3 regions of the Kitasatospora sp. NPDC057223 genome follow, and region 1 is predicted to be linked to each of the others. Evidence: riboswitches for the same ligand, from Rfam matches in the RefSeq annotation. Region 1 holds a riboswitch; each other region holds the start of a gene.
What was found. Region 1 has a riboswitch for cobalamin ahead of ACFUK0_RS20565 (cobalamin biosynthesis protein). Riboswitches for the same ligand answer to the same signal wherever they lie in the genome.

Region 1 (9,412 bases):
CGTGCGGCACGGGCGAGAGCGGGAGCCCGCCGGTGCCGGCGCCCATCCGGCGCTCGTCGAGGCCCCGGCGCAGCAGCTCCATGAGCTCGCTCTCGGGGACGGGGCCGTCGACCAGGTGCAGGAAGGACAGCAGTTGCGGGGCCTGGTCGACGGCCTGCCCGGCGAGCACCGCGAAGACGCCGCGCAGGGCGGCCGGCGGCACCGGGGCGAGCAGGGTCCAGGCGTCGAAGAGTGCGGACCAGCCGCGGACGACGGCCTCGTCGTCGTGTTCCCAGGCGTGCAGGCGCCAGCCGGGTGCGGCGCCGCCGTCGCGGGGCTCGACCAGGCCGGTGAGCAGGGCCTGTCCCCAGGCCTTGGCGGCGGCGCCGACCGTCATGGCGAGCGCGCGGCCGGCCGCGCGGGCGTCGTCGGGCAGGAGTTCGCCGCGCTTGTCGACCTGCTCCAGCTCGCCGGCCCAGCGGGCGATCCGGACGGCGTCGACGAGCATCCGCCGGGCCAGCGGGGCCAGCTCGGCGGGTGCGGGGAAGCCTTCGGGTACGGGGACACGCCCGCGCCCGGGGGCCGGTGCGGGGCCACGGCGGCGGGGTGCGCCGGGGGTGCCCGGACGCGCACCGTCGGTGCGGTGGGCGGTACCGGGCAGACGCGTCACCGTCGCGCCGGTACCGATCGTCGGCGGGAGCGGGGCATCACGGTCGCGCGGGTTCCGAGACGTCACGCCGTGCAGTCTTCCCCGTGCACGGGCGTTCTGTCACATCGAGTTCGGCGAGTCTGCGGGGAGGCGGGGCGGTAGGGGTCACAAGATCGGGCAACAGGCCCCAAACCGGTCCCGCCCGACCCGAAAATGACGTGCTCACGCCACCCTCTGGTACCCGCCGGCACCGGACGGCCGGGTTCAGAGCAGCGGCGTGAGGAACCGCCGCAGGCTCTCCTCGTAGCCGCCCGGATCCGCGTTCCACAGGGCCGCGTGCTCCGCCCCGGGGACGGGCCGCAGGGTGACCAGGTCGGCCCGGCGCTCCCCGAGGCGGGCGGCCGCCTGCCAGGGCGCGACCGCGTCGGCAGGGCTGTGCAGCACCAGCGTGGGCACCTGGAGGTCGGTGCCCTCGGCGAGCCGGGCGAAGCCCGCGAGGTCGACCTTGGAGCGCCCCTCGGCGGCCAGCGCGCCCAGCGCGGCGAGCGGGGCGCTGACACCGGCGCCGGTGGCCTGCCGGCGCACGGTGGCGGGCCAGTCGAGCACCGGCGAGTCCAGGATCAGCCCGCTGACCGCCGACGCCCAGGTGGAGCGGGCGGCCGTCTGCAGGGCCATCGTGGCGCCCAGCGACCACCCGTAGAGGACGACCCGGCCCGCACCGCTGTCCAGGGCCAGCCGGACGGCCGCCTCGACGTCGCGCCACTCGGTCTCGCCGAAGTGGCCCAGCCCGTCGGGGGAGGCCGGCGCCCCCTCGTCCCCCCGGTAGGTGACCGAGAGGACGGGCAGGCCGAGCCGCGCCAGCTGGGGCATCGCGCAGAGCGTCTGCTCGCGGTCGGCGCCCGGGCCGTGCACCAGCAGCACCCAGATGCCGCGCTTGCCGTCCACGTACCAGGCGGGCAGCGCGCCGCCCTCACCGTTGGCGGCGGTCTCGATGAACGGGAGCCCGAGGGCGGTCCCCGGGTCGCCCCGGTACACCCGCGGGGTCAGCCGGACGGCGGTACCTGGCTCCGGGGCGCCGTCGGCGCGCTCCAGACGGCGGGTGACGCCCTGCGGGGAGCTCTGCAGGACGTCCCCGACCACCGCGTGACCGTCCGCCCCCCATTCGAGGGCGTAGCGGCCGGGGCGGGCGCTCTGCGGCGTCCGGGTGAGCGTGACGCGGCCGGCCGCCAGGCCGGTGACCCGTACCTGCGCGGCGCCCTTCGGGGCGCCGCCCGCCCCCGGGTGCACCGCCCGCTCGGAGACCCTGCGGCCGAGCGCCAGCACGGCGACGCCCGTCCCGGCTGCGGCTGCCGCCACGACGGCTGCGGTTCCCCAACGCATATCGCTCTCCCCGCTCTGGTGCCTGCCGCTCCGCCGCCTCGCCGGCCGCGGCCCGGTTGCATACACACACCAGTCCACTCGCCGCGCGGGCGGGCGGCCACCGGTGCGGGCCGTCCGGGGCACGGAACGCCGGCTCGCCGCCGGCGCCGGTCAGACCGGGATCCCGGTGTGCTGCCCCGCCAGCAGCTCCCAGAAGCGCTCGGCGAGCGGGCGGTCACGCCGGGGCGGCTCAGGTTGCGCCGGGGCGGCGGACCCCCAGCTGCCCGCACCCCAGTGGGCGGTGACCTGCTGCTCCTCCTGGAGGTCCGTCAGGACGGCGGCCAGGGTCTCCCGCGGCACCGGGACGATCCGCCCGATCGCCTTGACCTGCGCCTGCCAGCGCCCGTCGACGCACCGGCGCAGCCGCTGTTCGAGTTCGTCCCCGCGCCCGAGCACGGCCGGCACGTCCCGCAGGGTCAGCCCGAGCACCTGGGCCAGGGCGTACGTCTGGTCCTCGTCGCCGTTCCAGCTGCCGGTGGCCTCCGCCAGTTCGTACGCGCGCGGCGGGACGCCGATCCGGCGGGCCGCCTCCTCCCGGCCCAGCTCGCGGGCCACCCGGAAGTCGCGCAGGCAGGCCGGGCGGGCGCCCATCAGCTGCGCCGGCGGACACCACAGGGCGCGGGCCAGGGCGATGAACTCCTCCTCGGACGGCCGGATCTCACCGCTCTCCCAGCCGATGACGTGGCCGGGCAGCAGCCGGATCCCGTGCGCGGCCATCCCCTCGGCCACCTGTTGAGGGGTCAGGCCCAGTCCGGCACGGTGTGCCCTGGCCGCCGCGGGCGAGAAGGGGACCGGCGGCAGGTGGGGCTGTCTGGGTCGCATGGGGAACGACCGTACGGGCCGGGGCCGGTGCGCCCCCAGGCTCCGAACGCACGAAGCGCGGCCCGGGCTCCACCCGCGCGACCGGCGGATCGTCCAGAGCCCGACGGCCCGGCGGGCACCGTACTCGGAGGTAGCGACGGTTCCCGGGGCCGGCCGGCCGGCCGCCCAACCGCCGCTGCGGGCGCGCCCGCCGTGCCCGCCCGGCGTGTGACCAAACCCTCCGCGACCTCGGTTGACGCCCGGTCGAACAGCGTGATGGGATCCTTCAGCCAAACGGAGGCAATGCAGAGGAAGCCGGTGCGAATCCGGCGCGGTCCCGCCACTGTCACCGGGGAGCACACTCGAACAGGCGTCAGCACGGCCCCCCGGGGCCCGCGGACGCCCCGGGCGTGCCCGACCCGGAAGCCAGGAGACTCTCGCCCCCGGTACGTCGATCCAGGGCGCGGACCCTGAGTGAGGACACGCACGCCATGCAGGCTGCCCGGGCCGACCACCGGCCACCGTCGAACCGAGCCCGCCGCCGAACCGCGTCGCCCCTGCCGTGCGCGGGCTGACCCGCAGCGCAGCCTTCGCCCTCGGAGCCGTCGCCGGATACCTCGCCGACGCCCGCTTCGCGGACCCCCGCCGCGGCCACCCCGTGGCCGCCTTCGGCACCGCCGCCGGCCGCCTGGAGCGGCTGCTCTGGCGTGACCGCCGCGCCGCCGGCACGGCGTACACGGCGCTCTGCGTCGGCACCGTCGCGGCCGGCGCCGTGCTGGCCGAGCGGACGGCCGGGCGGCTCCCCGCCGGCCGGGCGGCGCTGGCCGCCGCCGCGACCTGGACGGTGCTCGGCGGCACCTCGCTCACCCGGGAGGCGCGGACCATCGGCCGCGCGCTCTCCGCGGGCGACCTCGCCGCCGCCCGCGAGCGGCTGCCGCACCTGTGCGGGCGCGACCCGAGCGCCCTCGACGAGCAGCAGATCGCCCGCGCCGTGGTCGAGTCCGTCGCCGAGAACACCGCCGACGCCGTGGTGAACGCCCTGGTCTGGGGTTCGCTGGCCGGCACCCCCGGCCTGCTCGCCTTCCGCGCCGTCAACACCCTGGACGCGATGGTCGGGCACCGCTCGCCGCGCTACGCCCGGTTCGGCTGGGCCTCGGCCCGGCTCGACGACGTGGCGGGCTGGCCGGGGGCCCGGCTCACCGCCCTGCTGACGGTCTGCGCCGCTCGCGAGCCCGGCACGGCCTGGCGGGTCTGGCACCGCGACGGCGCCGCCCACCCCAGCCCCAACGCGGGCCGCGCCGAGGCCGCCTTCGCCGGCGCCCTCGGGGTGCGGCTGGGCGGCACCCTCGCGTACGGGGCGCGGGTCGAGCACCGGCCGGTGCTCGGCGCCGAACTGCGCCCGGTCGGGGTGGACGACATCGAGCGCGCCTGCCGGCTGTCCCGCCGGGTCGGCCTGCTGGCGCTCGGCGTCACGGTGGCCGGGCACGGCGCCCTGCGGTACGCCCTACGGACAGTCGGTGGGCAACGAGGCAGTCAACGAGAGGGTGGCCGGAATTGAGCGGGGCACTGCTGGTCGCCGGAACGACGTCGGACGCGGGCAAGAGCGTGGTCACGGCAGGGATCTGCCGGTGGCTGGCCCGGCAGGGCGTCAGGGTCGCGCCGTTCAAGGCGCAGAACATGTCCCTCAACTCCTTCGTCACCGCCGACGGCGCCGAGATCGGCCGCGCGCAGGCGATGCAGGCGCAGGCCGCCCGGGTCGAGCCCGAGGCGGCGATGAACCCGGTGCTGCTGAAGCCCGGCGCGGACGGCCGCAGCCAGGTGGTGCTGCTCGGGCGGGCGGTCGCCGAGGTCGGCGCGATGGACTACCGCGAGCGCAAGCCCGTCCTGCTGGAGCGGGCCCTGGAGTGCCTGGCCGACCTGCGGCGCCGGTACGACGTGGTGGTCTGCGAGGGCGCGGGCTCGCCCGCCGAGATCAACCTGCGGGACCGCGACATCGCCAACATGGGCCTGGCCACCGCCGCCGGGCTGCCCGTCGTCGTGGTCGGCGACATCGACCGGGGCGGGGTGTTCGCCGCCATGTACGGAACGCTGGCGCTGCTGTCCGCCGAGGACCAGCGGCACGTGGCCGGCTGGTTCGTCAACAAGTTCCGCGGCGACGCCCGGCTGCTCCAGCCGGGCCTGGAGATGCTGCACGGCCTGACCGGCCGTCCGGTGCTCGGCACCCTGCCGATGCTCAAGGGCCTGTGGCTGGACGCCGAGGACTCGCTCGACCTCTCCACCGTCGTCGACCGGGAGGACAGCCCCGGCCCGTACGGCGCGGACGTGCTGCGGGTGGCCGTGGTGCGGTTCCCCCGGCTGTCCAACTTCACCGACCTGGACGCGCTGTCCCAGGAGCCCGGGGTGCTCGTCCGCTGGGCGACCCGGCCGGAGGAACTGGCCGACGCCGACCTGGTGATCCTGCCCGGCACCCGGGCGACCGTCGCCGACCTGGCCTGGCTGCGCGAGCGCGGCCTGGAGCCGGCGCTGAGGGCGCGGGCCGCGGCCGGGCTGCCGGTGCTGGGCGTCTGCGGCGGGTACCAGATGCTGGCCCGGGAGATCGTGGACGAGGTGGAGTCGAAGGCCGGCGCGGTCGGCGGCCTCGGCCTGCTGCCCGCGCACGTCCGGTTCGGCGCCGAAAAGGTGCTGGCCCGGCCGGTCGGCGAGGCCTACGGGCAGCGGGTCGAGGGCTACGAGATCCACCACGGCGTGGTCACGGTCGAGGGCGGGGAGCCGTTCTTCTCCGATGGCCGCGGGCAGAGCCTGGACGGCTGCCGGGACGGATCGGTGTGGGGGACGACCTGGCACGGCGCGCTGGAGAACGACGGGTTCCGCCGGGAGTTGCTGCGCGAGGTGGCGAAGCTGGCCGGGCGCGCGTTCGTCCCGGCGCCGGACACCTGCTTCGCCGAGGCGCGCGAGGCCCGGCTGGACCGGCTCGGCGACCTGATCGAGGAGCACGCCGACACCGGCGCGCTGTGGCGCCTGATCGAGGGCGGGATCCCGGCGGACGGGCTGCCCTTCGTGCCGCCGGGTGCGCCGTGAGCAGTTCTGTGGGTACGGATGCCGAAGACCTGACAGAGGAGATGGACCGCGAATGAGTGACGTCCGATACCCGTTCACCGCGATCGTCGGCATGGCCGACCTGCGGCTCGGGCTGCTGCTCAACGCGGTCTCGCCGGCCGTCGGCGGGGTGCTCGTGCGCGGCGAGAAGGGCACCGCCAAGTCGACGATGGTGCGCGCGCTGGCCGGCCTGCTGCCGTCCATCGCGACCGTCGGCGGCTGCCGCTTCGCCTGCGACCCGGCCGCCCCCGACCCGCAGTGCCCGGACGGCGCCCACGACGGCGCGGACACCGCCTCCCGGGCCGCCCACCTGGTCGAACTCCCGGTCGGCGTGACCGAGGACCGGATCGTCGGCTCGCTCGACCTGGAGCGGGCGCTCGCCGAGGGCGTCAAGGCCTACGAGCCCGGCCTGCTGGCCAGGGCCCACCGCGGCGTGCTCTACATCGACGAGGTCAACCTGCTCCAGGACCACGTCGTGGACCTGCTGCTGGACGCCGCCGCGATGGGTCGCTCGTACGTCGAGCGCGAGGGCGTCTCGGTGCGGCACGCGGCCCGGTTCCTGCTGGTCGGCACGATGAACCCGGAGGAGGGCGAGCTGCGCCCGCAGCTGCTCGACCGGTTCGGGCTCACCGTCGAGATCGCCGCCACCCGCGACCCGTCGGAGCGGGCCGAGGTCGTCCGCCGCCGGCTCGCGCACGACGCCGACCCGACCGGCTTCGCCGCGCGCTTCGCCGACGACGAGCAGACCCTCGCGGCCCGGATCACCACCGCCCGCGCCCTGCTGCCCGAAGTCCTGCTCAGTGATGTGGCGCTCCGTCAGATCACCGCCGTCTGCGCCGCGTTCGAGGTGGACGGGCTGCGCGCGGACATCGTGATGGCCCGCACCGCCGTGGCGCTGGCCGCCTGGTCGGGCCGCACCGAGGTGCTGGAGGAGGACGTCCGCCAGGCCGCCCGGCTGGCCCTGCCGCACCGCCGCCGGCGCAACCCGTTCGACGCACCCGGGCTGGACGAGGAGAAGCTGGACCGGACGCTGGAGGAGCACGCCGAGCCGGAGCCGGAGCCTACGGACGAACCCGACCCCGATCCCGACGGCGGGCCGGAGGGTGACGGGCCGGACGGGAACGGCGACGGGCCGGACGGCGGCCCGGACGGCGGCGGTGCCCCCGACCCCGCCGGGCCGGACGCGCCCGCCCTCGACGAACCGGCCCGGGACGCCCCGGCGGGCGACACCCCGGCCCCGGACTCCCCCGCCCAGGACGTACCCGACCGGAGCCCCGCCCCCGGCCCGGCCCGGGAGAAGGCTCCGGTCGCCGCCGGGGAGCCGTACCGGACGAGGCTGTTCAAGGTGCCCGGCACCGGCAAGGGCGCCCAGGGGCGCCGCTCCCCCGCCGAGACCGACGGCGGGCACACCGTCCGGGCCCGGCGCCCGGCGGGCACGCTGACCAGGCTGCACCTCGCCGCGACCCTGCAGGCCGCCGCCCCGCACCAGCACGCGCGCGGGCGTACCGGGCGGGCGCTGGAGCTGCGCCGGGACGACTTCCGCGAGCAGGTCCGCCAGGGCCGGGAGTCCAACCTGGTGCTGTTCGTGGTGGACGCCTCCGGGTCGATGGCGGCCCGGCAGCGGATGACCGCCGTCAAGGGCGCCGTGCTGTCCCTGCTGATGGACGCCTACCAGCGCCGCGACAAGGTCGGCCTGATCACCTTCCGCGGCGCGGCCGCCGAGCTGGCGCTGCCGCCGACCTCCTCGGTGGAGGTCGGGGCGGCCCGGCTGGAGTCGCTGCCCACCGGCGGCCGGACGCCGCTCGCGGCCGGCCTGCTGCGGGCCCACGAGACGCTGCGGGTGGAGCGGATGCGCGATCCGCACCGCCGCCCGCTGCTGGTCGTGGTCACCGACGGCCGGGCCACCGGCGGCCGCGACGCGCTGGCCGACGCCGGGCGGGCCGCCGGGCTGCTCGCCGCCCAGGGCCTGGCGAGCGTCGTACTGGACTGCGAGTCCGGCCCCGTCCGGCTGGGCCTGGCCCGCAAGCTGGCCGGGCAGTTGGGCGCCTCCGCCGTGACCCTGGACGAACTGCGGGCCGAGGGCGTCGCCGCACTCGTGCACGCCCACCGACCCACCGCCGGAACCACCGGCCCCGCCAACCGAAAGGCAGCCTGACCCATGCCGCAGGGAAAGCCGGAGACCGTCCCCGACGACGGCCTGACGACCCGTCAGCGCCGCACGCTGCCGATCACCGCCGTGCACACCGGCCCGGGGAAGGGCAAGTCCACGGCCGCGTTCGGCATGGCCCTGCGGGCCTGGAACCAGGGCTGGCCGGTCGGGGTGTTCCAGTTCGTGAAGTCCGCCAAGTGGAAGGTCGGGGAGGAGAACGCGCTGCGCGTGCTCGGCGCCTCCGGCGAGGGCGGCACCGTCGCCTGGCACAAGATGGGCGAGGGCTGGTCCTGGGTGCAGCGCACCGCCGACATGGCCGAGTCCAGCGAGGAGGCGGCCAAGGAGGGCTGGGAGCAGGTCAAGCGCGACCTGGCCGCCGAGACCTACCGCTTCTACGTGCTGGACGAGTTCACCTACCCGATGCACTGGGGCTGGGTCGACGTGGAGGAGGTCGTCGCGGTGCTGAAGGACCGCCCGGGCAGCCAGCACGTGGTGATCACCGGCCGCTACGCCAAGGAGCCGCTGCTCGAACTCGCCGACCTGGTCACCGAGATGACCAAGGTCAAGCACCCCATGGACGCCGGCCGCAAGGGCCAGCGCGGTATCGAGTGGTAGAGCAGCCGTCACCGTGAACATCCCCCGTCTCGTCATCGCCGCACCGGCCTCCGGCTCCGGCAAGACCACCGTCGCCACCGGGCTGATGGCCGCGCTCGCCGCCCGGGGCCTGGCCGTCTCCCCGCACAAGGTCGGCCCGGACTACATCGACCCCGGCTACCACTCGCTGGCCGCCGGTCGGCCGGGCCGCAACCTGGACGCCTACATGTGCGGCCCCGGTCAGGTGGCACCGCTGTTCCTGCACGGCGCGGCCGGGGCGGACGTCGCGGTGGTCGAGGGCGTGATGGGGCTGTTCGACGGCGCCTCCGGACAGGGCGAGCTGGCCTCCACGGCCCACGTGGCCAAACTGCTGCGGGCACCCGTGGTGCTGGTCGTGGACGCCTCCTCGCAGTCACGCTCGGTGGCCGCCCTGGTGCACGGCTTCGCCTCCTGGGACCCGGAGGTGCGCCTCGCGGGCGTGATCCTCAACCGGGTCGCCTCCGACCGGCACGAGGACCTGCTCCGGGAGGCCCTGGAGGAGGGCTCCGGCGTGCCCGTCCTCGGCTCGGTCCGGCGCTCCGCCGCCGTGGCCACCCCCTCCCGGCACCTCGGCCTGATCCCGGCCGTCGAGCGATCAGCCGAAGCCCTGCGCGCCGTACGGGACATGGGCGAGTTGATCGCCGCCTCCGTCGACCTGGACGCCGTGCTCGCGCTCGCCCGGACGG
Region 2 (9,412 bases), on a different contig from region 1:
CGGGGAGTCCTGGTCGGACGTCGCGCTGCGGGTCCGCAGCTGCCTGCGCGACCTGGCCGAGCAGGAGGACGGCCGCCCGGTGCTCCTGGTGGCGCACGACTGCACGGTGCTGATGCTGCGCTACGCGCTGGAGCGGCTCACCGAGCAGCAGCTGCTGGAGCTGGAGCAGGTCCGCAACTGTTCGACCAGCATGTGGCGGGCGGCCGGCGGGCGGCTGCGCCGCGAGCAGTGGAACGGGACGGAGCACCTCGCCGCCGGCCGGTGAGCGGGCCGGGCGGTCAGACCCGCAGGCCCGGCTCCCCCGCCCAGGCGCCGCCCGCGAAGGTGCGCCGGTAGGCCAGTGGCGTGGTGCCCAGCCACCGGCCGAAGTGGTGGCGCAGCGCGGCGCCGTTGCCGAAGCCGCAGCGGGCGGCGATGGCGTCCACCGGCTCGGCCGTGCCCTCCAGCAGGCGCTGCGCGAGCAGCAGCCGCTGGCCGGTGAGCCAGCGGTGCGGGGTGGTGCCGGTCTCCTGCTGGAAGCGGCGGGCGAAGGTGCGCGGGGACATGTGGGCGCGGGCGGCGAGCTGGTCGACCGTCCACTCCTGGTCGAGGTGGTGGCGCATCCAGTCGAGCAGCCCGCCGAGTGAGGCGCCGTCGTCCTCGGGGAGCGGGCGGGCGACGAACTGGGCCTGGCCGCCCTCGCGGTGCGGGGCGACGACCATCCGGCGGGCGATCCCGCGGGCGGTCTCGGCGCCCTGCATGCGGCGGACGAGGTGCAGGCAGGCGTCGATGCCGGCGGCCGTGCCGGCCGAGGTGATCACCGGGTCGGCGTCCGTGTAGAGCACGTCGGGCTCGACGGTGGTGCGGGGAAAGCGCCGGGCGAGTTCGGTGGTGTACCGCCAGTGGGTGGTGGCGCGGCGGCCGTCGAGCAGCCCGGCCTGGCCGAGCAGGAAGGCGCCGCTGCAGATGGAGAGGACCTTGGCGCCGCGGTCGACGGCTGCCCGGAGCGCGTCGACCACGGGCAGCGGGTAGGAGTCGCGCAGGCCGGTCGCGGTGACGATCACCAGGTCGGCCGTGGCCAGCCGCTCGGGGCCGTGCGGTACGTCCACGGTGAAGCCCGCGTGGGTGCGGTGCGGGCCCGGGTGGGCGCCGGCGATCGCGAAGTCGTACACCGGCAGGCCCTCCTCGCTGCGGTCCAGGCCGAAGACCTCGCAGGCCACGCCGAGTTCGAAGGGGTGGACCTCTTCCAGGACGACGGCGACGACGTTCTTGAGCATGCCGTCCAGCATGCCGTGCGGGCCGGGCCGGGCGCCAGGGTCGGGGTGGCAGTATTTCGATGCAATCCTGCGTTCCTGCCACTCGTGGCGCCCCGGACGCGCCGTCAGAGTGGAGTCATGGACTCCTCGGCGCTCACAGGCGCGCTCTCCCTGCTCGGTGCCGTCGGCGGCTTCGGCCTGCTCGGCGTGCTGATCGGCCGCGACGTGGACCGCAACAGCCGGCACGGCCGCGACAACTGGCACCGGCCCACCGGCTACCCGGCCGACCCCGGCACCCCCGACCGGCTGCACGGCGCCCCCGGCCCGGCATCCGAGCCCCTCGCCGGCACCCTCCCGGCCGGCACCCTCCCCGCCGCCGGCGACCTGCCCTCCGGCACACTGGCGCCATGCACATCGTCATCCGCCACGCCCGCGAAGAGGACCTCCCGGGTGCGGGTGAGGTCTGCGTCGAGGCCTTCGTCGGGGGCGGCCACACCGCGCCCGACGGCCCCTACGTCGACCTCCTGCGCGACACCGCCCGCCGGGCCCGGGAGGCCGAACTCCTCGTCGCGGTCGACGGCGGGCCAGGAGGACAGGTCCTCGGCTGTGTGACCTTCGCCGCGGGCGGCACCGTCTGGGCCGACGTCGCCGAGCCGCACGAGGGCGAGATCCGGATGCTCGCCACGGGCGCCCCGGCGCGCGGCCGGGGCGTCGGCGAGGCGCTGGTGCGGGCCGCGCTGGCCCGCAGCGGCGCGCTGGGCCTGACCGCGATGGCGTTCTCCACCCGGCCGGACATGCACGCGGCACACCGCCTCTACGAGCGGATCGGCTTCCGCCGCGCGCCCGGGCGGGACTGGTCACCGGCCCCGGGAATTGACCTGCTGGTCTACAGCAAGGCCCTCTGAAGGCACCGGACGGACACCCGCAGCCACCGGCGCGCGGGGGGTGCCCGAACGGCCCGCACGGGCCCCGGAAAGCCACGTCAAGGGCCCCTCCGGGATGACTCCACACCACTCGCCCACTCGAACAAACGATCGGCGCGACACAACATGTGGTGGTAACAAGGATCAGCGGCACTAGATGTATGCTCACTCCTGCTGTCGAACGCAGGGGAACCCGGTGCGAATCCGGGACTGCCCCGCAGCGGTGAGCGGGCTGTTCCCAAGGCCCCGCGAGTCCGAATACCTGCCGACGGCGTGCCACACGGCCTCCCCGCAGAGGCCCTGCAGCACGGCAACACTTCCGGGCCTCGCGGGCGGGCCGGGGAGACACCGTCGCGCGACGCCACCCGGCACACGCGCCGTGCTCCCCTGCCCCCGTACGGCCCGGTGACCTTGAGTCGTCCGCCGATCGCCGCCAGGAGAGAGCGCCTTGACCACCGCTGCCTCAGCCACGCTGCCCGCCCAGGGTTCCAGCACCTCCGCACCGTCCGACCCGACGGTGTCCGACCCGGGCGGAGCGCTCCTGCGGCTGCTGACCGACCGCAGCGCAGACCTGCCCGAGGTCGACCCCGGCCACGTCGCCGCCGCCGCCCTGCGCGGCCGCCACGCCGGCTCCGACTTCGCGGAGCTGCGCGGGCTGGCCGTCGAGGCCGCCGCGTCGATGATCGCCGAGGACCCGCAGTACTCGAAGCTCGCCGCCCGCCTGCTCGCCCTGGAGATCGCCGACGAGGCCGTCGGCCAGGGCGCGGTGTCCTTCTCCGCCTCGATCACGGTCGGCCACGCCGAGGGCCTGATCGGCGACACCACGGCCGCGTTCGTGGCCAAGCACGCCGACACCCTGGACGCCCTGATCGACCAGAGGGGCGACGACCGCTTCGAGTACTTCGGCCTGCGCACCGTCCAGTCGCGCTACCTGCTGCGCCACCCCATCACCCGCAAGGTGATCGAGACCCCGCAGCACTTCCTGCTCCGCGTCGCGTCCGGCCTGGCGGTCGGCGACGACGAGCAGTCGGTGCGCGAGGTGTCCGAGCTGTACGCGCTGATGAGCGCGCTGTCCTACCTGCCGTCCTCGCCGACGCTGTTCAACTCGGGCACCAAGCACCCGCAGATGTCCAGCTGCTACCTGCTGGACTCGCCGCTGGACAACCTGGACTCGATCTACTCGCGCTACGCGCAGATCGCCCGGCTGTCCAAGCACGCCGGCGGCATCGGCCTGTCCTACAGCCGGATCCGCTCGCGCGGCTCGCTGATCCGCGGCACCAACGGCAAGTCGAACGGCATCGTGCCGTTCCTGCGCACGCTGGACTCCTCGGTCGCGGCGGTCAACCAGGGCGGCCGGCGCAAGGGCGCGGCCTGCGTCTACCTGGAGACCTGGCACGCGGACATCGAGGAGTTCCTGGAGCTGCGCGACAGCACCGGCGAGGAGGCGCGGCGCACCCACAACCTGAACCTCGCCCACTGGATCCCGGACGAGTTCATGCGCCGGGTGAACGCCGACGCCGACTGGTCGCTGTTCTCCCCCGCCGACACCCCCGAGCTGGTCGACCTGTGGGGCGCCGACTTCGACGCCGCCTACCTCGCCGCCGAGGCCGCGGGCAAGGCCGTGCGCACCATCCCCGCGCAGACCCTCTACTCGCGGATGATGCGCACCCTGGCGCAGACCGGCAACGGCTGGATGACCTTCAAGGACGCCTCCAACCGCGCCGCCAACCAGACCGCCGTCCCCGGCCGGACCGTCCACTCCTCCAACCTCTGCACCGAGATCATCGAGGTCACGGACGATTCCGAGACCGCCGTCTGCAACCTCGGCTCGGTCAACCTGGGCGCGCACGTCGCCCCCGGCGCCACCCCCGCCGACCTGCTGAACGCGATGGACTGGGACCGGCTGGACACCACCGTCCGCACCGCCGTCACCTTCCTCGACCGCGTGGTGGACATCAACTTCTACCCGACCCCCGAGGCCGGCGCCTCGAACTCCCGCTGGCGCCCGGTCGGCCTCGGCGTGATGGGCCTTCAGGACGTCTTCTTCCAGCTCCGCCTGGACTTCGACTCCGCCGAGGCCAAGCGGCTGTCCACGCTGATCGCCGAGCGCATCATGCTGGTCGCCTACGAGCGCTCCAACGAGCTGGCCGAGGAGCTGGGCCGGCACGAGGCGTACGCGGAGACCCGCGCCGCCCGCGGCCAGCTGCACATCGACCACTTCGAGACGGCCCCGCAGTGGGCGGAGCGCTGGGACGCGCTGCGCGCCAGGATCGCCGCCACCGGCCTGCGCAACTCGCTGCTGCTGGCGATCGCGCCGACCGCCACCATCGCGTCCATCGCGGGCGTGTACGAGTGCATCGAGCCGCAGGTGTCCAACCTGTTCAAGCGCGAGACCCTCTCCGGCGAGTTCCTCCAGGTCAACCCGTACCTGGTCCGCGAGCTCAAGGAGCTGGGCGTCTGGGACGCCCAGACCCGGGACGCGCTGCGCGAGGCCAACGGCTCCGTGCAGGAGCTGAACTGGCTGCCCGTCGAGGTCCGCTCGCTGTACCGCACCGCGTGGGAGCTGCCGCAGCGCGCGCTGATCGACCTGGCCGCCGCCCGGCAGCCGTACATCGACCAGAGCCAGTCGCTGAACCTCTTCATGGCGGCGCCGACCATCGGCAAGCTCAGCTCGATGTACGCGTACGCCTGGAAGGTCGGCCTGAAGACCACGTACTACCTGCGGTCGCGCCCGGCCACCCGGATCGCTCAGGCCGCCTCCGGCGCCGCCCGCGCGGCCGCCCCGGCCCCGGTGTCCGTGCCGACGCCCACCCTCACTCCGGAGGAGGAGGCAGCGCTCGCCTGCTCCCTGGAGAACCCCGAGTCCTGCGAGGCCTGCCAGTGAGTTCCCCCACCCCGGAGACCGACTTCGACGCGCCCGGCCGCGAGAAGATGCTGCTCGACCCCGGTTTCGAGCTGACGCTGCGTCCGATGCGCTACCCGTCGTTCTACGACCGCTACCGGGACGCGATCAAGAACACCTGGACCGTCGAGGAGGTGGACCTGCACTCCGACGTCGCCGACCTCGCCAAGCTCAGCGAGGGCGAGCGGCACATGATCGGCCGGCTGGTCGCCTTCTTCGCGACCGGTGACTCGATCGTGTCCAACAACGTGGTGCTGAGCCTCTACAAGCACATCAACTCCCCCGAGGCCCGGCTCTACCTGTCCCGGCAGCTGTTCGAGGAGGCCGTGCACGTCCAGTTCTACCTGACGCTGCTCGACACCTACCTGCCCGATCCGGACGACCGCGCGGCGGCCTTCGACGCGGTGGAGAGCATCCCCTCCATCCGCCAGAAGGCGCAGTTCTGCTTCAAGTACATGAACGCGGTCGACCACATCGACTCGCTGCAGACCAAGGACGACCGCCGCGCGTTCCTGCTGAACCTGATCTGCTTCGCGGCCTGCGTCGAGGGCCTGTTCTTCTACGGCGCCTTCGCGTACGTGTACTGGTTCCGCAGCCGCGGCCTGCTGCACGGCCTGGCCACCGGCACCAACTGGGTGTTCCGGGACGAGTCCATGCACATGGACTTCGCCTTCTCGGTGGTCGACACCGTCCGCTCCGAGGAGCCGGACCTCTTCGACGACGAGATGGCCAAGCAGGTCACCGAGATGCTGGAGGAGGCCGTCGAGGCCGAGCTCCAGTTCGCCCAGGACCTCTGCGGCGAGGGCCTGCCCGGCATGAACACCGCGTCGATGCGGGAGTACCTGCAGACCGTCGCCGACCAGCGGCTCGCCCGCCTCGGCATGCCGGTCCGCTACGGCTCCAGCAACCCGTTCGGGTTCATGGAGCTGCAGAACGTCCAGGAGCTGACCAACTTCTTCGAGCGCCGGGTGTCCGCCTACCAGGTGGCCGTCGAGGGCTCGGTCGCCTTCGACGACGACTTCTAGGCCCGCAGGCAGGAGGGCCCGGCACCGCGGATCCGCGGTACCGGGCCCTCCTGCCTGTCACGGCGTCAGTCGTTGGGAACCGTGGCGTACTTCGCGGTGCCCTCGGCCATCTGCTTGAGCGCGTCCTTGCGGTCGCGCTTGGAGAGCCGGTCGATGTACAGCTGGCCGTACAGGTGGTCGGTCTCGTGCTGGAGGCAGCGGGCGAAGAAGCCGGTGCCCTCCACCCGGATCGCGTTGCCGTCCTTGTCCTGGCCGGTCACCGCCGCGAAGTCGGGGCGGGCCAGCTCCGCGTAGGCGGTGGGGACGGACAGGCAGCCCTCGTTGCTGTCGTCCAGCACCCGGCGCGCGGCCGGGAGCTCCTCCAGCACCGGGTTGACGACGTGGCCGATGTAGCGCACGCCCTCGTCGTCCGGGCAGTCGTAGACGAAGACCTTGGCGTCCACGCCGATCTGGTTGGCCGCCAGGCCGACGCCCTCCGCCGCGTACATCGAGACGAACATGTCGTCGATCAGCGTCGAGAGGGCGGCGTCGAAGGAGACGACGTCCTTGCACTCGTGGTGCAGGACGGGATTGCCGACCACGGTGATCGGGCGGGCGGTGCCCTTGGAGAGGTCCGGCTCCTCACCGACCACCTTCAGCGGTGCGGCCTGACCGGCCTGCTCCCCGCCGTGCTCGTGGTCGTGCTCGTGGGTGTGGTCGTGCTGCTCCGCCATCGATTCTTCCGCTTCCCATGGGTCTGCCGAGGTGTCCGCTCAAGGGTACGGCCCCCGGCGGGCCCACGTCCCTTACCCGGGGAAGGAGCGGGCCCGCCTCAGCAGACCTCCTCCAGGTCGCGGTAGGCCCGGCTGCCCGGCGCCGCCGCCACCCAGCGGTCGAGCAGCACCCGGACCAGCCCGGCCGGCGCCGCGATGCCGCACTCCCGCTCGGCCAGCCAGGCCAGCCCGCCGGCCCCCTGGCTGAGGTGGCTCAGGTGCCCGGGGTGGGCGGCGTCGCCGTCGTCGTGCGGGTCGTGGTGGGCGGTGCGGCCGTCGTCGGTGGGCATCCGGCTCTCCGAACAGGCGCGGCAGAGCAGCCGGACGGAGGAGGTCCAGTCCTCGGCCGCGTACCCCGCCTCGGCGACCAGGCGCTCCAGGGCGTCCCGGTCGTCGGTGGTGGCGGCGTGCAGCAGCACCACGTACGTGGGCACCGGGGAGGGCGCCCAGAGCTCGATCTCGTCGAAGACGGGGTAGGCCGCGCCGTCGGCGACCCGCTCGCCGTGCGGGGCGCCGTCGTGCAGCACCACCTCGCCCCAGCGGCGGCCCGAGGACGGCAGCGGGATGGAGAGCACCTCGATCCGGGCCGGGTCGAGCCGGCGGCCCCAGACCACCTCGGACTCGCCCTCCGGGGAGAGCCGCACCGGGGTGGTGCCGAGGTCCAGGCTGACCGGGCTGTTCAGCGGCGCACCGGTGCGCCCGGGCAGCTTCAGCCCGTACGCCTGCCAGGCCCGGTGGGCCAGCGGCCAGTCCTGCAGCGCGGTGGCGGTGATGCCGAGGTTCCACCAGTCGGCGGCGCCGTGCTCGCGGTCCAGCAGGGCGACGGCGCGCAGGCCGGCGGCTCTGGCCTGCTCCCAGTCGCGGCGGAACTTGTGCAGCAGCGCCAGGTTGAACCAGGAGTCGGAGAGCCAGGGCTCCAGGTCCGCGGCCATCACGAGCAGTGCGCCGGCGTCCTCGTAGCGGCCGTCGCCGATCAGCGTGAAGGCCCGGTCGGTCGTCTGCCGCCAGGTGGCGGACGGCCGGTGCCGTGTCCGGTGGAAGATCCTCACGTTCGTCCCTGCCGTTGTCGTCCGCTTGGTCCCGCTCGTAGGTCCTGCTGGTCTGCCCTGCTGCTCTGCTGCCCTGCCTGCCTGCTCTGCCCACTGCCGATCGCCGGGCCACGGGCCGGCCTGCCCCGCACCGCCGGCCCCGCTACGCCAGTCCCGCACCGCGGGCCCCGGACCGCAAGCCCACGGCAGCGGACGACCGGGCCCGAAGTGCTGAACCCGCGCCCCGGATCGGGTGTTCCACGCTACGACCGCATCCAACCACGGTCACCGCCGGCGGCGCTCCCCGCGCCCGGAGGCCGGACGGGGGCCCGGGGCGGGCTCGCGCGCCCGGCTGCCCATCCTGGCCAGCGCCTCGACCACCCGGGGGTCGTACGACCGGCCGCGTTCCAGCCGGAGCGCCTCCAGCGCCTCCAGCCGCCCCGCCGGGCAGGGCACGCCCCGGCCGCGGGCGGCGGTGAGCAGGTCGTCGTGGGCGTTGGCGACCCGGATGATCCGGGCGGCCAGCGGCAGCGAGCGGTCGTAGCCGCCGTCCGGGCCGTGGCAGGGGTCGGCGAGCCGGGCGACCTGCTCGGCGACCTGGCGGGGCACTCCCGTCCGGCTGATCACCTCGCTGCCGAGCCGGGCGATCCGCTGCTGCTCCGCCGCGGGCAGCAGCGCGGTGGCGCCGTCCGGGACCGGCTCGACGAGCGAGAGCTGGCCGATGTCGTGCATCAGCGCGGCGTACTCCAGCAGAGCGAGTTCCCGGGTGCCCAGGCCCAGCTCACGGCCGAGCGCGCAGGCGGTGTCGGCGACCCGCCGCGCGTGGCCGGGCGGGGTGTAGCCGGCCACCTCGGTGGCGCGGGACAGCGTGGCGATGGTCTGGCCGGTGGTGGCCCGGATGGCCGCCGCCCGGCGGAAGGAGAGCTGGGCGAGCAGCAGCGGCGCGCAGAACAGCGGCAGCGCCCACAGGCCGACCTCGCCGGCGGCCAGGCTGACCAGCATCCCGGTGGCCACGATGGCCGAGCCGATGCCGGGCAGCGCGCGCAGCTCGTCCTCCAGCGCGGCGGGGAACCGCAGGCCCGTCCTGGCCCCGTGCAGGGCGGCGGCGAGGGTCGCGTCGCAGAGCGCGGCAAGGGCGGCCACCAGGGTCAGGAACACCCCGTAGGCGGGGCCGGCCAGGGGCAGCCGGTCGAGCAGCCCGCCGTTGTAGAGCGGCTGGAAGACGGCCGCGGCGAAGCCGACGGTGAGCAGCCGGCGGGCGGCGGTGTCCCGCCGGGCGGGATCGGCCCAGGGCCGCCTGCGGTGCCGGCGCAACGGCCCGGGGAGGAGCTGCGGGAGGGCCTGCGGGAGGGCGGCGAGCAGGCTGCCGGCCCCGGCGACGGCGACCACCTGCATCACGCCGTGCGTGGTCGGCAGCCCGCGCAGCGGGCCCAGCAGCGCGTACGCGAGGGCGGCGGCGGCGCCGATCGGGGCCTGCTCGCGGTCCCCGGGAAGGGTGATCCGGACGCATTCGCCGACCGCGATCAGCAGCGCGAAGGCGAGCGCCA
Region 3 (9,412 bases), on a different contig from region 1:
GCAGCTCGATGTACAGAGGAGCGCCCTCGTACATGGCGACGACGGCGTCGAAGCCCTCCAGCAGGTACTTGGAGGCGTCACCGACGACGGCGGGCTCGATGGTCACCTGGTCGTAGGTGTCCGTGTCCATGAACACGAAGTTCGAGCCGTCCTTGTACGAGAACTGCATGCCGCGCTTGTCGACGTTGGCGGTCTCGACCTTGGTGCCGGCGTTGAAGGTCTTGTCGACGACCTTGCCGCTCAGGACCTCCTTGAGCTTGGTGCGCACGAAGGCCGGGCCCTTGCCGGGCTTGACGTGCTGGAACTCTACGACGGACCAGAGCTTGCCACCGTCGAGCTTGAGGACCATGCCGTTCTTGAGATCGTTCGTGGAAGCCACGGGCGCACTTACTCCTGGATATAGCTGTCAAGGAACCAAGGGGACGCGACCCGGCCCCGGCCGCCGCAGGACAAGTGCGGCATCGGGACTACAGGGCGAGGAGCTCCTTGGTGGTGATGGTGAGCAGCTCGGGCCCGCCCTCTTCGAGGGGGCGCACCACGAGCGTGTCCTCGATCCGGACCCCGCCCCTGCCCGGGAGATGCACTCCTGGGCCGACGGTGACCGGCACGCGATTGTCCAGTTTACCCATGTCTGCGGGACCGAGACGCGGCGCCTCCCGGATCTCCAGGCCGATGCCGTGGCCGAGCGGGTGCGGAGAGGCCTCGGTGTGACCCGCGGCCTGCAGGATCTCGCGGGCCGCCGCGTCCGGCGCGCAGCTCTCGACACCCGGCCCGAGCGCCTCGCGGCCGGCCCGCTGGGCGCGGAACACCAGCCGGTGGAGCTCCACCTGCCAGGGCGCGGGGGACGCGCCGATCACGAACGTGCGGGCGGTGGAGACCCCGTAGCCGCGGTACTGGGCGCCGAGGACGACGGTCAGGAAGTCGCCCTCCTCGACCCGCCGGTCGGTGGGCTGGTGGCTCGCCTGCCCGGAGTGGCTGCCGGTGCCGACGGAGACCGGGAAGGCCGCCCGGTCGGCGCCGTGGTCGATCATGCGGCGCTCCAGCTCCATCGCCAGGTGCCGCTCGGTGCGCCCGACCAGGATCGATTCGAGCAGCTCGCTGAGCGCCTGGTCGGCGATCTCGGCCGCGATCCGCAGGTCGGCGATCTCGTGCTCGTCCTTGATCACCCGCATCCGCTCGACCACCCGGCGCGCGTCCGCCAGCCGCACGCCCTCGGCGACGGCCGCGACCGCGCGGTGGCGGCTGACGGTGAGGTCGTGCTCCTCCACCGCGAGGTCGCCGACCCGCAGCCGGGCGGCCGCCTCGGCGGCGGCGAGCGCGGTGTCCGCGCCGGCCGTCACCTGGAGCTGGGTGAGGTCCTCGCCGAGCAGGTGCTCGCCGGTGTCGTCCGGCGGCAGGTCGTCCGGCAGCGCGAGCAGGGCGCGCTCCCTGGTGAGCAGCAGCGTCGCCCCGCAGGGGGCGCAGCCGGTCAGGTAGCGGACGTTCGCCGGCCGGGTGATCAGAGCCGCGTCCGTCCCCGACGCGCTGCAGTGTTCCCTCAGACGCTCCCGCCGGCCCGCGTACGCATCAGACATGGGTCGAGCGTACGGAGCCCGGCGCCGGTTCGCCCGCCGAGCAGGCCGGACGGGCGGACGCGTCGGCTGTCCGGCCGGGCTTCGCGGGCCCGCTCAGCGGGGCGGCGGCCTGAGCGCGGGCGTCCGGTCAGGACGGCGACCAGCGCTGTTCGATCCTGCCGAGGCGCCAGTACGCGATCGCCGCCGCCCAGACGACCACGAAGAGTCCGACGATCACATAGCCCACGTTGTCGAGCGACAGGCCGGCGACGAAGCCGGACACCGGGTCGGTCAGGTCCAGCTTCTCGTGCAGGACGCTGACCAGCTCGATCGTGCCGATGATGAACGCCACCGCGATCGACAGGCCGGTGATGGTCAGGTTGTAGTACACCTTGCGCACCGGGTTGGAGAACGCCCACTGGTACGCGAAGTTCATGAACGTCCCGTCCAGCGTGTCGAACAGGCTCATCCCGGCCGCGAACAGCAGCGGCAGGCAGACGATCGCGTACCAGGGCAGCCCCGCGGCGGCGCCGCTGCCGGCCATCACCATCAGCGTCACCTCGGTCGCGGTGTCGAAGCCCAGGCCCAGCACCATCCCGACCGGGAACATCTGGCCGGGGCGGGTGATCGAACGGGTGGCCCGGTTCAGCACCCGGTTGAACAGGCCGCGCGCGTTGAGGTGCTCCTCCAGCTCCGCCTCGTCGTAGCGGCCCGCCCGCATCGCCCGGAAGACCCGCAGGATGCCGAACAGCGCGGCCAGGTTCAGCGCGCCGATCAGGTACAGGAACGCACCGGAGGCGCTCGTGCCGAGGACGCCCAGCCACTGGTGGGTCGGCGAGTCCTCGTCCATCAGCGTGTTCGCCAGCTGGGCGCCGCCCGCCACCAGCGCCGCCATCAGGACCACCATCGAGGAGTGCCCGAGGGCGAACCAGAAGCCCACCGACACCGGGCGCTTGCCGTCCGCCATCAGCTTGCGGGTGGTGTTGTCGATCACCGCGATGTGGTCGGCGTCGAAGGCGTGCCGCATGCCGAGCGTGTAGGCGGTGATGCCGAGGCCGACCCCGAACACCTGGGTGCCGACGGCGTACTCGTGCGGGGCAACCAGGAAGAACAGCGTCCCGAAGGCCGCCACGTGCATCGCCAGGATCACCGCCATCAGCCCGGCCGTACGGACGGTGTCCTCGCGTCGCCAGCGGAACGCCGGCAGCGCGGGCGCGGCCGCCACCGGGGCAGCTTCGATTTCGGGCAGGGTCATCTGCGGATCACGCTCCAGCACCTCGTGGATCACTTCGTGAGATGCCGTGGCCGGTCTCCTGGCTGACAGGGTCCGAACTCCTCCGCACGGGCCTTCCCAGGCGCCCGACGGCGCCCAGTGACCACCCGGCCCCGACGGGGCCGGGAGGGTGCGGAGACTCCCTGATCACAGTGGCGAGGGCCGCGCCGGTCTGGGACCTCTGAAGGTCCGTCACCGGCTTCCCGAACACCACGGCGGGCAACACCGTACGGGGCGTCAGGTGACGCTTGCAAGGCTGCGCACCTGCGCAGGTGTCCAGGATCACATGCCCTGGGCTGCGACAATGGCACGCATGCATCTCGTACCGGCCGAGCGCGCGGGCCACCGGACCATCGACGGACACCGGGTCTGCGAAGCCATCGCGGCGATCGGCGACACCGCTCACGTCCGCACCTGGGCCGACCGCTTCTCCCTGCTCGCCGACCCCGGGCGGCTGGCCCTGCTGCTCGCCCTGCACCGGGCCGGGCCGCTCGCCGTCAGCGACCTCGCCGTGGCCACCGGCATGCGCGACCCCGCCGTCTCGCAGGCCCTGCGGCTGCTGCGGACGGCCGGCGCGGTCGCCGGGGACAAGGACGGCCGGGTGGTGCGCTACCGGCTCGTCGACGAACAGCTCGGCGCGCTGCTGGCGCCCTGCACGGCGGCCGAGCACACCGAACCCGGCTCGGCCACCGGCTGAGCGCCCCCGCCGGGAGCGCCGCCCCCGTCAGGCCTGCTGGCAGCGCGGGCACCAGAACAGGTTGCGGGCCGCGTGCTGCTCGGTGCGGACGGCGGTGCCGCAGACCAGGCAGGGCATCGCGGCCCGCCGGTAGACGTACACCTCGCCGCCGTGGTCGTCCACCCGCGGCGGGCGGCCCATCGCCTCGGGGGTGTGCTCGGGGCGGACGGTGTCGATCCGGCCCGCGTCGACGCCCTCGTGCATCAGGGCGACCAGGTCGGCCCAGATCGCGTCCCACTCGGCGCGGGTGAGGTCGCGCCCCGCCCGGTGCGGGCTGATGCCGAGCCGGAAGAGCACCTCGGCGCGGTAGACGTTGCCGACGCCGGCCAGCACCTTCTGGTCCATCAGCAGCGCCGCGACGGTCGTGCGGCTGGCCGAGATCCGCCGCCAGGCGAGGCCCGCGTCGGCGTCCGCGCGCAGCGGGTCGGGGCCGAGACGGGCGTGCACGGCGGCCTTCCCCGCGGCGGTGAGCAGCTCGCAGGTGGTGGGGCCGCGCAGGTCGGCGTACGAGTCGTCGTTCTCCAGCCGCAGCCGGACGAGGCCCACGGGCGCGGGGGCCGGGCCCTCGGCGAACGTGAAGCCGCCGTACAGGCCGAGGTGGATGTGCAGCCAGGCGCCCTCCTCGAAGCCGAGGAACAGGTGCTTGCCGGTCGCCTCGGCCTCGGTCAGCAGCTGTCCGTCGATCAGCTCGGCGTCGGCGGCGAACCGCCCCTGCGGGCTGGAGACCCGGACGGGGCGTTTGCCGAAAGCGGTGAAGTTCTCGGCGGCCAGGCGGTGGATGATGTGGCCTTCGGGCACGGGCGCAGCTCCCCCGGTGGATCAGCAGGACGGGTCCAGTGTCCCAGCCGGCACTGACAGGGCGGGCGGTCCGGATCTAGTGCACGGGGTGGCCGAGCAGGCGGGCGAGGATGACCCGGTCCAGTGCGGCGGCGGTGGCGCCGACGTCCAGCTGGGAGTTGTCGATGATCGGCAGGCCCGAGTTGTACCAGCCGGCCATCCGCCCGTGGATCCGGGCCACCTCCTCGTCGCTGAGGCGCCGGTTGCCGCTGCGGCGGGCGTTGCGGGCGAGGACGGAGTCCAGGCCGGGGAGCAGGACGACGGGGATCATGCCGGGGCCGATGTGGCGCTTCCAGCCGCCGAGGCCGATGGCCGGCCGGTCGGGGAACACGGCGTCGTCGATGATGCAGGAGATGCCGTTGGCGAGGTAGTTGCGACACGCGAAGCCGCAGGTGCGCCGGGCCAGCCGGTACTGGGCCTCGGAGGCGTTGTTCCAGCCGGACTGCGGGTTGGCGAAGCCGGACTGCACCCACTCCCGCACGTCGTCCAGGCTGATGTGCGCGGTCGGGCTCGGGCGCCGCTCGGCCCAGTGCCGGGCGACGGTGGTCTTGCCGGCGCCGGCCGGGCCGATCAGCAGCACCGCGATCGGGCCGCCGGGGGCGTGCGGCTGCGGCGGGTGCGCCGGGAGCTGGACGGGCGAACCGGAGGGCAGCAGGAAGTGCCCGGTCGCGGCGGGCGGCGACGCGGCGGGCGCCGTCACGGCACCCGGCCGGTGCAGCGAGGGGCTGCCGTGCGGGTACGGGGGCGGCGACGCGGCGGGGCCGGGCGCGGCCACGGCGGGCGGCGCCGCGACGACGGCCGGGGCGGCCGGCGGGGCGGCGGCCGGTACCGGGGCGGGCACGACGACCGGGATGGCCACGGTCGCGGTCGGCACCGGTGCGGGCACGACGACCGGGATCGGCACGGTGGCGGGCGGTTCGGCGACCTGCGGCGCGGGTGCCGCGGCTGCGGACGGCCCGGGCGGGTCCACCGGGCGGGGTGGCAGCTGTGCTCCCCCTGCGTACTGCGTCACGGTCACCTCCCGACACCGTCTCCGACACCGGACACTACACGTCGGCCCGGCAGCGGGCACAGTCCGCCGCCGGGCCGTTGATCTTGCGTCAGCGTGTGGTGAGCTGCTCCGCGAGCGCGCGCAGGGCCAGCTCGTAGGAGCCGAGGCCGAAGCCCGCGATGGTGCCGGAGGCCACCGCCGCGATGACCGAGGTGTGCCGGAACTCCTCCCGCGCGTACGGGTTGGAGATGTGCACCTCGATGAGCGGCGCCGTCCGCTGGGCGGCGGCGTCGCGCATCGCGTACGAGTAGTGCGTGAAGGCACCGGGGTTGATCACCACCGGGGTCCGCTCGTCGGCCGCCCAGTGCAGCCACTCGATCATCTGCTGCTCGGAGTTGGTCTCCTTGACCTCGACCTCGAAGCCGAGCTCCTTGCCGAGCACGGTGCAGCGCTCGACCAGCCCGGCGTACGAGGTCGCCCCGTAGACGTCGGGCTCGCGGCTGCCGAGGCGGCCGAGGTTCGGGCCGTTCAGCACCAGCACCCGGGTCACGCCGAGACCTCCGCGTACGCGGCGGCCAGCAGCGACGGGTCGGGGCCCTCCAGGACGGAGGTCCTGGCGAGGCCGTCGAGGACGATGAAGCGCAGCAGGTCGCCGCGCGACTTCTTGTCGATCTTCATCGCGTCCAGCAGCTTCGGCCAGGCGTCGCCGCGGTAGGTCAGCGGCAGGCCGACCGAGGCGAGCACCGTGCGGTGCCGGTCGGCGGTCTCGTCGTCGAGCCGGCCGGCCAGCCGGCCGAGTTCGGCGGCGAAGACCATGCCGACGGAGACGGCCGCGCCGTGCCGCCACTTGTAGCGCTCGTTGCGCTCGATGGCGTGCGCGAGGGTGTGGCCGTAGTTGAGGATCTCGCGGCGGCCGGCCTCCTTGAGGTCGCCGGAGACCACATCGGCCTTGACCTGGATGGCCCGCCGGATGAGCTCCAGGGTGTGCGGCCCGGCCGGGGACTTGGCGCCCTCGGGGTCGGCCTCGACCAGGTCGAGGATCGCCGGGTCGGCGATGAAGCCGGCCTTGATGACCTCGGCCAGCCCGGAGACGTAGTCGTGCCTGGGCACGGTCTCCAGGGTGTCCAGGTCGGCGAGGACACCGGCCGGCGGGTGGAACGCCCCGACCATGTTCTTGCCCTCGGCGATGTTGATGCCGGTCTTGCCGCCGACGGCCGCGTCCACCATGCCGAGCAGCGTGGTGGGCATCGAGACCCAGCGCACCCCGCGCAGCCAGGTGGCGGCGACGAAGCCGGCCAGGTCGGTGGTGGCGCCGCCGCCGAGGCCGACGATCACGTCGCTGCGGGTGAAGCCGGTCTGCCCGAGCACCGACCAGCAGTACGCGGCGACCTCGGCGCTCTTGGCCTCCTCGGCGTTGGGCACCTGGAGCGCGATCGCCTCGTAGCCCTCGCCGGCGAGGTCCTCGCGGATCGCCTCGCCGGTGGCCTCCAGCGCCTCCGGGTGGATGATCGCGACGCGCCGCGCCCGGGTGCCGATCAGCTTGCTCAGCTCGCCGAGCAGCTGGTGCCCGATCAGCACGTCGTACGGGTCGTGGCCGGCGCTGCCACCGACGTGGATGGTCACGGTGTCAGTCATGCGCCCCTGCTCGTTCATTTCGGCTCTAGCTCCAGTGCTTCGAGTACGGCGTCGGCGACCTGCTCCGGGGAGCGCCCCTCGGTGCTGACGACGGCGGTCGCCACCTCCAGGTAGAGCGGCCGCCTGGCCTCCATCAGCTCCCGCCAGCGGGCCCGCGGGTTGACCGCGAGGAGGGGGCGGGGCGCGTCCAGGCCGACGCGCTTCACGGCGTCTCCGAGGGGGACCTCCAGGAACACCACCGGGAGGTCGGCCAGGACGGCGCGGGTGGCGTCGGCCAGCACCGCGCCGCCGCCGAGCGCGAGCACGCCGGGGTGCCCCTCGGCGGCCTCGCGGACGGCCCGGACCTCCAGCTCGCGGAAGTGCGGCTCGCCCTCGTCGATGAAGATCTCCGAGATCGGCTTGCCGGCCCGCTGCTCGACGTCGGCGTCCGTGTCCCGGAAGCCGACGCCGAGCCGCTCGGCCAGCTCGCGCCCGACCGTGGTCTTGCCGGATCCGGGCGGGCCGACCAGCACCACGACGGGTGCGGTCATCGGACGATCAGGTTGTCGAGGTAGCCCTGCACGTTGCGGCGGGTCTCGGAGACGTTGTCCCCGCCGAACTTCTCGCTCACCGCGTCCGCGAGGACGAGCGCCACCATGGCCTCGGCGACGATGCCCGCCGCCGGCACGGCACACACGTCGGAGCGCTGGTGGTGCGCCTTGGCGGGCTCGCCGGTCCGCACGTCCAGCGTCTGGAGCGCCCGCGGCACGGTCGCGATCGGCTTCATCGCGGCACGCACCCGCAGCAGCTCGCCCGTCGACAGGCCGCCCTCGGTGCCGCCGGAGCGGCCGGTGACGCGCTTCACGCCCTCCGGCGTCGGGATGATCTCGTCGTGCGCCTGCGAGCCGGGGATCCGCGCCAGGTCGAAGCCGTCGCCGACCTCGACGCCCTTGATGGCCTGGATGCCCATCAGCGCCGCGGCGAGCCGCGCGTCCAGGCGACGGTCCCAGTGCACGTGCGAGCCGAGGCCCGGCGGCAGGCCGTAGGCCAGCACCTCGACGACGCCGCCGAGCGTGTCGCCGTCCTTGTGCGCCTGGTCGATCTCGGCGACCATCCGCTTCGAGGCGTCGGCGTCCAGGCAGCGCACCGGGTCCTCGTCGAGGCGGGCCTCGTCGGAGGGCAGCGGCAGCACGCCGGCCGGGGCCTTGGCCGCGGCCAGCTCGACCACGTGCGAGACCAGCTCGATGCCGCAGGTCTCCTTCAGGTAGGAGCGGGCGACCGCGCCGAGCGCGACGCGGGCCGCCGTCTCCCGGGCGCTCGCGCGCTCCAGGATCGGCCGGGCCTCGTCGATCGAGTACTTCTGCATGCCCGCCAGGTCGGCGTGGCCGGGCCGGGGGCGGGTCAGCGCCTCGTTGCGGCCCAGGCCCGCGAGGATCTCGGGGTCGACCGGGTCGGCCGACATGACCTGCTCCCACTTGGGCCACTCGGTGTTGCCGACCATGACGGCCACCGGGCTGCCCATGGTCAGGCCGTGCCGGACGCCACCGAGGAACGTCACCTCGTCCTGCTCGAACTTCATCCGGGCGCCGCGGCCGTAGCCGAGCCGGCGGCGGGCCAGCGCGTCGGCCACCATCGCCGTGGTCACCGGCACGCCGGCGGGCAGGCCCTCCAGCGTCGCCACGAGTGCGGGGCCGTGCGACTCCCCCGCCGTCAGCCAGCGCAACGTACCCAACGGAGCTCCTTCGTCAGCGGACCGGCCGCAGCGTTCACCGCGCGGACCGACCGGGCGTTCGTACCGCAGGCACCTGGTCGGACCGGTCCCGCGCTCTCCCCCGGATCCTTTCATGCCGAGGCCGCCGTCAGGCGCACGGTCCGGGTGACGGACAGCCGTCATCGCCAATGTCGATGGGACGGGGCGGCGGTCAGCCCGCCGCGAGGGCCGCCTCGCCCGCCGCGCGCATCGCGGCGAGCGGGCCGACGGGGGCACCGGTGAACCGCTCGCACTGCAGGACGGCCTGGTGGACGAGCAGGTCGAGCCCGCCCAGTACGGTGGCGCCGCGCTCGGCGCAGGCCGCGACCAGTTCGGTCGGCCACGGGTGGTAGAGCACGTCGAACAGCGCGCCCGGCTCGGCGGCCAGCCCGGCGGCGAACGCGTCGGTGGCGCCCGCCGGGGTGGTGGAGATGGTGAGCGGGCGCTCCAGCGCCTCGGCGCCGCGCTCCCAGTCGGCGGTCCGCAGGTCCAGGCCCAGCCGCTCGCCGAGCGCCGCCATCTCGCGGGCCCGCTCCGGGCTGCGGACGTAGACCGTCACCTCGCCCTCGCAGATCTGGGCGAGGGCCGCCAGCGCGGACGAGGCGGTCGCACCGGCGCCGAGCACGGCGGCGGCCGGGACGCTGTCGATGCCGCGCTC

Region 2: another riboswitch for cobalamin. It lies ahead of ACFUK0_RS16690 (ribonucleoside-diphosphate reductase subunit alpha); the one in region 1 lies ahead of ACFUK0_RS20565 (cobalamin biosynthesis protein).
Region 3: another riboswitch for cobalamin. It lies ahead of ACFUK0_RS15975 (HoxN/HupN/NixA family nickel/cobalt transporter); the one in region 1 lies ahead of ACFUK0_RS20565 (cobalamin biosynthesis protein).

Annotation. Positions count from the first base shown of each region.
Region 1 covers NZ_JBHUWW010000056.1:15,675-25,086, forward strand. Annotated here, with positions in the region: gene ACFUK0_RS20550 (hypothetical protein) at 1-715, opposite strand, end outside; gene ACFUK0_RS20555 (alpha/beta hydrolase family protein) at 893-2,008, opposite strand; gene ACFUK0_RS20560 (helix-turn-helix domain-containing protein) at 2,159-2,869, opposite strand; cobalamin riboswitch at 3,112-3,306, shown strand; gene ACFUK0_RS20565 (cobalamin biosynthesis protein) at 3,411-4,406, shown strand; gene ACFUK0_RS20570 (cobyric acid synthase) at 4,403-5,926, shown strand; gene ACFUK0_RS20575 (putative cobaltochelatase) at 5,979-8,099, shown strand; gene cobO (cob(I)yrinic acid a,c-diamide adenosyltransferase) at 8,103-8,708, shown strand; gene ACFUK0_RS20585 (cobyrinate a,c-diamide synthase) at 8,722-9,412, shown strand, end outside.
Region 2 covers NZ_JBHUWW010000040.1:16,554-25,965, forward strand. Annotated here, with positions in the region: gene ACFUK0_RS16675 (histidine phosphatase family protein) at 1-265, shown strand, start outside; gene ACFUK0_RS16680 (helix-turn-helix domain-containing protein) at 279-1,256, opposite strand; gene ACFUK0_RS16685 (GNAT family N-acetyltransferase) at 1,643-2,140, shown strand; cobalamin riboswitch at 2,303-2,443, shown strand; gene ACFUK0_RS16690 (ribonucleoside-diphosphate reductase subunit alpha) at 2,631-5,042, shown strand; gene ACFUK0_RS16695 (ribonucleotide-diphosphate reductase subunit beta) at 5,090-6,085, shown strand; gene def (peptide deformylase) at 6,151-6,798, opposite strand; gene ACFUK0_RS16705 (tetratricopeptide repeat protein) at 6,897-7,886, opposite strand; gene ACFUK0_RS16710 (HD-GYP domain-containing protein) at 8,151-9,412, opposite strand, start outside.
Region 3 covers NZ_JBHUWW010000037.1:31,250-40,661, reverse strand. Annotated here, with positions in the region: gene efp (elongation factor P) at 1-379, opposite strand, end outside; gene ACFUK0_RS15980 (M24 family metallopeptidase) at 468-1,574, opposite strand; gene ACFUK0_RS15975 (HoxN/HupN/NixA family nickel/cobalt transporter) at 1,702-2,808, opposite strand; cobalamin riboswitch at 2,839-3,056, opposite strand; gene ACFUK0_RS15970 (ArsR/SmtB family transcription factor) at 3,140-3,523, shown strand; gene ACFUK0_RS15965 (Fpg/Nei family DNA glycosylase) at 3,551-4,360, opposite strand; gene ACFUK0_RS15960 (AAA family ATPase) at 4,437-5,411, opposite strand; gene aroQ (type II 3-dehydroquinate dehydratase) at 5,500-5,940, opposite strand; gene aroB (3-dehydroquinate synthase) at 5,937-7,025, opposite strand; gene ACFUK0_RS15945 (shikimate kinase) at 7,040-7,555, opposite strand; gene aroC (chorismate synthase) at 7,552-8,736, opposite strand; gene ACFUK0_RS15935 (shikimate dehydrogenase) at 8,927-9,412, opposite strand, start outside.